One region of the Exiguobacterium sp. s157 genome, then DNA from elsewhere that is predicted to be linked to it. Evidence: predicted binding sites of a transcription regulator. Region 1 holds the regulator's gene; the other holds the start of a gene.

What was found. Region 1 encodes Rex, which represses fermentation and respiration genes when NADH is low (regulators of the CRP and FNR family bind a similar motif). Its sites were predicted from a motif close to TTGTGAAATATTTCACAA; they were not measured.
Region 2: a site for Rex is predicted at 2,475-2,492, ahead of KNP67_RS03310 (formate/nitrite transporter family protein). Genes of this name have one in related genera too.

Annotation. Positions count from the first base shown of each region.
Region 1 covers NZ_JACSLQ010000008.1:9,795-13,836, forward strand. Annotated here, with positions in the region: gene KNP67_RS13190 (ABC-F family ATP-binding cassette domain-containing protein) at 1-1,862, opposite strand, end outside; gene KNP67_RS13195 (redox-sensing transcriptional repressor Rex) at 2,012-2,668, shown strand; gene KNP67_RS13200 (twin-arginine translocase TatA/TatE family subunit) at 2,668-2,886, shown strand; gene tatC (twin-arginine translocase subunit TatC) at 2,889-3,677, shown strand; gene KNP67_RS13210 (FAD-dependent oxidoreductase) at 3,869-4,042, shown strand, end outside.
Region 2 covers NZ_JACSLQ010000001.1:630,806-634,847, reverse strand. Annotated here, with positions in the region: gene KNP67_RS03315 (anaerobic ribonucleoside triphosphate reductase) at 1-1,383, opposite strand, end outside; gene KNP67_RS03310 (formate/nitrite transporter family protein) at 1,573-2,415, opposite strand; gene KNP67_RS03305 (50S ribosomal protein L25/general stress protein Ctc) at 2,624-3,292, opposite strand; gene mutL (DNA mismatch repair endonuclease MutL) at 3,456-4,042, opposite strand, start outside.

The DNA of each region.
Region 1 (4,042 bases):
ATCGATTCTTTCGTCGCGTCGGACTCGGTCGACAGTTCCTGTGCCCGAGCGAAGTCGTTGAAGACGTCCGGTTCACACAAGAGCTGCTCGATTTCCTCGAGACGGGCCTCGTGTTGTTCGATGGTGAGCTCGATTTCCTCGATCCGTTGTTTCATCCGGCGTTCCTCACGTTGCTGCTCCTTGTCGGCGCGCTGTTTCTTGACGATGACTTGTTTCGTCTCTTCGCGGGCGAGTCGGGCCAGTTCTTCAAGTTCTTCTTTCTTCTCGACATAATATGAGTAATCGCCGAGGTATTCGTCGATGCCGTTCGGCGTGATCTCTAAGACGCGCGTCGCGAGCCGGTCGATGAAGTAGCGGTCGTGCGAGACGAATAGGATCGTGCCCGGATAGTCGACGAGGGCGTTCTCGAGAATCATCTTCGAGTCGAGGTCCAAGTGGTTCGTCGGCTCATCCAAGATGAGCAAGTTCGGTTGCTCGAGCTTCAGTTTCGCGAGCGTCAAACGGGCCCGCTCTCCACCCGACAGTTCATGGACGCGCTTCATGACGTCGTCGCCGCTGAACAGGAACTGGCCGAGCAGGCTCCGCACTTCTTGTTCGCGCATGAGCGGCCAATCGTTCCAAATCTCGTCGATGACGCGGTTGGCATCCGACAAGTTCTGTTGCTCCTGGTCGTAGTAGCCGATTTCGACGCCGGTACCGTAGCGGATGTCACCGGTAAGGGCCGGCTGTTGTTTCGTCAACACTTTCAAGAGCGTCGATTTGCCGACTCCGTTCGGGCCGACGAGGGCGACCGATTCGCCGCGCTGCAGTTGGAAGCGGAGCTGCTGGGCGATTGGTTCCTCATAGCCGATGGCGAGGTCGCTGCCGCTCAACACGTCGTTCCCACTTTGGCGTTTAATCGAGAACGAGAGGACGGCACTACGCTCATCACCGTCCGGCGCTTCCATTCGGTCGACTTTCTCGAGACGCTTGCGGACACTCTGGGCCCGCTTCGTCGTCGTTGCCCGGGCGATGTTACGCTGGATGAAGTCCTGCATCTTGGCGATCTCTTCTTGTTGCGAATCGAACTGCTTCTTCTCTTGCTCGTAAATGGCAGCCTTCTGTTCAAGGTACTTCGTGTAGTTGCCGACGAAGCGACGGCTGCGGTGGCGGGACAGCTCATAGACGACCGATACGACGCGGTCGAGGAAGTAGCGGTCGTGGGAGACGATGAGGACGGCGCCTTTATAGCCGCTCAAATACTTCTCGAGCCAGCCGAGTGTCTCGATGTCCAAGTGGTTCGTCGGCTCATCCAAGATGAGCAGGTCGGGACTTTGGAGCAGCATCTTCGCGAGGGCGAGACGTGTCCGTTGTCCGCCGGAGAGCGTATCGATGCGGCGTTCGAAGTCGTCCGGATAGAAACGCATCCCGTGAAGGACGGAGCGGATCGTCGCCTCATATTGATAGCCACCGCGGTCTTTGAACGTGTGTTGTTCTTCATCGTAAGACGACAGCAGACGCTCATAGGCGGCCGGGTCGTTCAAGATGCGCTCAGAACCCATGTCTTGTTCCATGCGGCGGAGCGTCTTCTCCTGTTCGATCAAATCGGTGAAGACGGTGAGCATCTCGTTCCAAATCGTCTCGTTCGACTCTAACCCTGAATCTTGGGCGAGATAGCCGATGGTGACGTCTTTCGGCTTCATGATGTCACCTGAATCGTAGTTGTATTCCCCGGCGATGACTTTGAGCAGCGTCGATTTGCCGGCGCCGTTGCGGCCGACGAGGGCGACACGTTCGCCTTCTTGAATCTCGAGTTTGACGTTCTCTAAAATCGGCTCGACGCCGAATGATTTCGATAAGTTATTGACTTGCAGTAGGATCAAGTGAAAAAACCCCTTTCTCTCTATTTAGTATACTTTATTTCTTCCCCATTTCAGGTATATTCATTGAGTGGTCATGTGAATTCGTTTACAATCAAGGTGTATGAAATTAGATTCGTTTGAAACGCGTCGTAAAAAGGAGGCTCTTTCCGTTGAGTCAAAACGAACCAAAGATTCCGCAAGCGACAGCCAAACGGTTGCCACTATACTATCGGTTTATCCAAAGCCTACATTCATCAGGAAAACAGCGTGTCTCTTCTGCTGAACTGAGCGAGGCGGTCAAGGTCGATTCGGCCACGATCCGTCGCGATTTTTCGTACTTCGGTGCGCTCGGTAAAAAGGGATATGGCTATAACGTACAGTATCTGTTAGACTTTTTCCGTAAGACACTGAATCAGGACGAGATTACGAACGTCGCCTTAGTCGGGGTTGGTCATCTTGGGACAGCTTTCGTCAACTATAACTTCCTTAAAAACAATAACACACATATCGTCGTCGGGTTCGACGCAGACGAGACAAAAGTCGGCACGACGATGTCCGGTGTCCCGATTCATCACGTCGATGAGATGGAACAGATCATGAAACAGAACAAGATTGACGTCGCCATCTTAACGGTGCCGTCTGCCTATGCGCAGCCTGTCGCGGACGACTTGGTCCGCTTCGGCATCAAAGGCATCTTGAACTTCACGCCGGCCCGTCTTACGGTGCCGGACACGGTCCGCGTCCATCACATCGACTTGTCGATCGAACTCCAGTCGCTCATTTACTTTATGCAACACTATCCATCTGCTGAGGGGGTCCATCAATAATGGAATTACTATCATCGTTGCTCGTCGTCGGTATTCCAGGAGGCGCAAGTATCTTCATTATCGCCATCGTCGCGCTCATCATCTTCGGGCCGAAGAAATTGCCTGAATTCGGACGCGCCGCTGGTCAAACGCTCCGTGAGTTCAAAAATGCCACGAACGGCATGATGAACGAACATGACGAGAAAGATAAGAAAGAACTTGAGAAGAAAGAGCAGTAATCATGAATCATCAACCTGATCAAGAGCGGGCGCTGTCCGATCACTTGACAGAGCTGCGGAGACGACTGATGCTGTCGGCATTTGTCGTCTTTGCCTTCTTTTTGATCGCTTTGCCGAGTGTCAAATACGTGCTCGCCTATCTGCAGGCGGACCTCGTCGAACGAGGGCTCGAACTGAACGCCTTTGGGGTCGCGGACCCGCTCATGATTTACTTGAACTTGGCGCTCGTCATCGGGCTCGTCACATCCGGTCCGTTTCTACTGTATCAACTGTGGGCGTTCGTCGCACCTGGTCTGCATCCGAACGAGCGGAAAGCGACGCTCGCCTATATCCCGATCATCTTCATCTTGTTCCTGATCGGTCTCGCGTTCGCCTATTATTGGTTGTTCCCGCTCGTCCTCGATATCTCGACGGACCTCGGGCAAGACCTCGGGCTAACGCAAATCATCGGGGCGTCGAACTACTTCACGTTCTTGCTGCAACTGACCATCCCATTCGGACTGTTGTTCCAGTTGCCGGTCGTGACGATGTTCTTGACGCGCATCGGTGTCGTGACGCCGTACTTCTTATCAAAAATTCGGAAGTATGCGTACTTCGCCTTGTTCGTCATCGCCGCGTTCATCACGCCGCCGGATTTGACGTCGCATCTCATGGTGTCATTGCCGCTCTTCTTCTTGTATGAAATCAGCTTATCGATTTCACGCATCACGTACCGGGGCGTGCTCCGTCGTGAGAAAGAGGCGATGGTGAAAGAGCAGATGGATTTGATGAAACAAATGAATGAGAAGTGAGCATCGTTCCTTAACGGGACGGTGCTTTTTTGTTGTCACAGTGGGTGTTCAAACTTTCGACATATTTACGTGAAAAAGTGAGCAAAAGGATTGTCAAACCTTCTTGTGAAATAGTACACTAAGTTCAGAAAGTAAATGTGATATTTATCACAAACACTAACTTGCCTAACACTCAAAGGAGAGACAACCATATGAAAATCGCAGTCATCGGATGTACACACGCAGGAACAGCAGCCGTCAAAGGATTACTCGCCAAGCACGACAATCTCGACATCACGGTATATGAGCGCAACGACAACGTCAGCTTCCTCTCGTGTGGGATCGCCCTCCACGTTGGCGGTGTCGTCAAACGTGCTGAAGAGCTC
Region 2 (4,042 bases), on a different contig from region 1:
GAACTTCCCAGACAATCCTTCGGCCGGCGTGGCCAAGAGCGAAAAATTTAAATCGTGCTGCTCTGCCGCCTGTCTCATCTGATCACGTAAATGAGTGACGATATCGAGTCCGAGACGTTCCGCTTCCCGTGAATCGGCATGCGTGCCGCCTGTGAGCACGCGTAGCGCTTCGGCGAGACCGATGAAACCGACGGACAACGTCCCTTGCTTCAGTACATCCCGTAGCTCTTCTTCCGGTTGGAGTCTCTCGCTGCCCCTCCAGACGTGTTGAGCGTAAAGGAAGCGGAATTCGTCGGCATGACGCTTCGCTTGATAGTCGTACCGTTCGAGCAATTGATCGATGGCGACGTCGACGTAGGCGTCGAGCGTCTCATAAAATGTATGGATGTCCGAAGCGACGAGCGCCATCTTGACCAAGTTCAAGGTCGAGAACGATAAATTGCCTCGTCCGATCGACGTCTCGGCGCCGTGACGATTCCCCATCACTCGTGTCCGACACCCCATATAAGCCACTTCTGAGTCATGACTCCCATCATAATATTGCAAGTTGAACGGGGCATCGACGAAGGAGAAGTTCGGGAATAGACGCTTGCCCGTCACGCGACAGGCGAGTCGGAACAAGTCGACGTTCGGGTCGGTTTCATGAAAGTTGACACCCTCTTTTACTTTAAAGATTTGAATCGGGAAAATCGGCGTCTCCCCGTTACCGAGCCCTCGTTCGGTCGCATGCAATAACTCGCGGATGAAAATTCGACCCCAACGGCTCGTGTCGGTCCCGTAGTTGATGGAGACGAATGGCACTTGGCCGCCTCCTCGCGAATGCATCGAATTAGCGTTATGAATGAACGCCTCACACGCTTGATACGTCGCTGTGATTGTCTCGGTCTCAGCGACTTCGAGAAGTTGCTCGGTCGACCATTCGACCGGAAGCTTCTTGAGCCGCTCGAGTTGACGTTCATACGTCTTTTCGACGTATGGCGCTAAATCGACATCGAACATCGGGAACGCTTGACCCCCGTGTTGCATATTCTGATTCGCTTGAAGAATGATCGAAGCGAGTGCCATCGCCGAACGGATGTCCTGGGGTGGTCGAATCGTTCCGTGTCCGGTATGAAATCCGTTCGTCAGCAACTCGCCGAGCGGGATTTGACAACACGTCGTCGATCCCGTCACGTAATAGTCGGCGTCATGGATGTACAAAAAGTTGTCTGCGACGGCCTGACGTGTCCGCTCTGACAACAAGTACATTGTCGACAGCTGTTTCGATACTTCCGAGGATAATCGTGCCAGTTTGCCAAGTGGTGATTTCCCGTCGACGTTGGCGTTCTCTTGTACGAGATCTTGATCTGGGAGAACACAGACATCTTCATAAAGCTGGAGCATGTTCACTCCGCATCACCTCACTATATATTGATAAGAATCGAGTTCATAACTCGATTCAATTCCATATATAGATTATGTCATGTTTGAGCATGGAGATGTGGAGTCTAAATTGTGAGCGTTGGTTGTGATATAAACGCAAAAACAGCCGAGCCCGCATATGGACTCGACCGTTCTTTCAAGTGATCCAACTTATAATTCTTTAGCCGGTTTCACGATTTTTAATTCAACTTCTTCTTTTTCCTCTGACTCTTGGGCTTCGCGCAAGCCTTTCGCGTTCAACCACGTATAAATCGCACCCATGAACAAGGCACCGCCGATGATGTTACCGAACGTGGCCGGAATCAAGTTGTGGATGGCGCCGGCAAAGCTAATCGCCTCAGGGTGTGGGACGACCAGCGTGAGCGCAAACAAGACGAAGTTGGCGATGACGTGATCAAATCCTGACGCGAAGAAGACGGCGACGAGGAAAATCATCGAGAAGATTTGAGCGAACTCATTTTTCATCTGTTTTGGTAAGAAAATCGCGAGACAGACCATCCAGTTACAGAAGATGGCACGGAAGAAAATCTCGACCGTCGTATGATGCATCTTGCTCTCGACGACCGAGAACAGCCAGTTGTCCATCCCGAGTTCTTGGATGACGCCGGTCGGGGCGAGCAACAAGGCGAACAAGACGCCACCGAGCGCGTTCCCGACGAAACAAAGTAACCAGACGAGCATCGTGTCGCTGAGCGTCGTATAGCCGCGTAACGTCGAGGTCGTGAAATACATTGTGTTCCCCGTGAACAGTTCGGCTCCGCCGTAGATGATCATGACAAGCGCGATCCCGAATGAGAACCCACCGATGAGTGTCGTGAACGGCGAATCGATCAAGTACATCCCGTTGACAACTTTAAGTGTGAAGATTGAAGCGAATCCGATAAAGATCCCCGCGAGCATTGCCCGTAAAAAGTATTCCATTGGCCGATAATGAATCATTTGCGAAGATGCCTGAGCTTTTTTTCGTAATGATTCGAGTGCATGGATTTCCATTGATGCCATGTCACAAACCCTTCTTTCTGTTTGAATGAACCCATATAATAAGAACGAACATGTGAAATCATTAACAATATAAGCCCGAATCCAATAAATTGCAATCGACCTTGGACCGTGTTGACATATTTTTCACATCGTAATCGTTTACATTTGTCGGATTTGTGACGAAAAAAACGACCCTTCGCAAAGGGTCGTTCGATACAGCTTATTCTTTGTCTGCAGACTTCTCTTCAGACTCTTCAGATGATGCCTCAGCCGACTCTTCTTCAGTTGCTTCGGCTTCACTTTCTGTCGTTGTGTCTGTGTCTGCCTCGAGCTCTTCAAGAGAGACCGGCTCGTTCACAGATGCGATTTGAAGCTCGCCATCCGAGACGATGTCATAGTCTTTGTTCTCTGGAATGTCAGATACCGTGACCGAGTCACCGATACCGAGTCCAGAAACATCGAGTTCAATGCGTTCCGGAATGTTAGCCGGTGTCGCCGATACTGTAACTTTATAGAGCGTTTGCGCCAAGAAGCCGCCTTCTTTGACACCTTTCGCGTCACCGACGAGTGTGACGTCCGCTTCGACTTCCGTCGCTTCGTCCATCTTCACGGCCATGAACTCGACGTGCTTGTATTCGTTCGTGAACGGGTCAACTTCAGTCCCGTGAACGAGCGTGTTTACTTTCTTGCCGTCAATGTTCAACTCGATTAGCGCGTTGTCACCGTGGTCGCGGAGAATTTTGCGAAGTGCCATCTCCTCGAATGCTACTGGTGTGCTCTCGACTTTATAGCCGTAGACGACACCTAGTACTTTACCTTCTTTACGCAAGTTTGCGCGGACCGAACGTGGTCGTAATTCTCGTTTCGTTACTTTAAGCGTGTCTGCCATAATCTTTTCCCCCTACTGGTTTATCGATCATGTCTACATCTTGAGGGTGAGGCAGTGAAAAAGCCACCTCTCAACCTCGATGCGTTGAGTGACATGTGTATATTGTTCCCATAGGCACCCGGACATAAACGTTACAGCCGATTAAAAAAAGATTACAAGCGTGTCACATAACCCGTTTGAACAACTTCTCAAGTTCGTACGTACTCCATTTCACCAAAATCGGTCGCCCGTGCGGACACGTATACGGGGACGTCGTCTGATTGAGGTCATGCAGCAATTGCCGCATCATCTCATGGTTCAATGGATGGTTCGCTTTAATCGACCGCTTGCACGCCATCAAGATTGACGCGTCTTCCCGATATTTGGCGAGATTGACAGAGCGGTCCCGAATCGCCATCTCAATCAAATCGCGGACCGTCCCTTCCAAATCATGCTGCGGGTACCACGTCGGAATCTCTCGGATGAGGAACGTGTTGCCACCGAACGGCTCCAAATCGAGCCCCGCTTCTTTCAAGAGCGGAGCGACTTCTTCAATCGCGAGCGTCTCTTCTTGCGTGAACTCGAGTGTGAGCGGGAGCAGCAACAATTGATACTCTTTGTCTGGATTCCCGAGTTGCTCATAAAACAATTCGTATTTGATCCGTTCCTGAGCCGCGTGTTGGTCGATGACATACATGCCGTCCTCGGCGCCGCAGACGATATAGCTCGCATGCAATTGGCCGATGACGTCGAGCGGCGGCAACCGCTCTC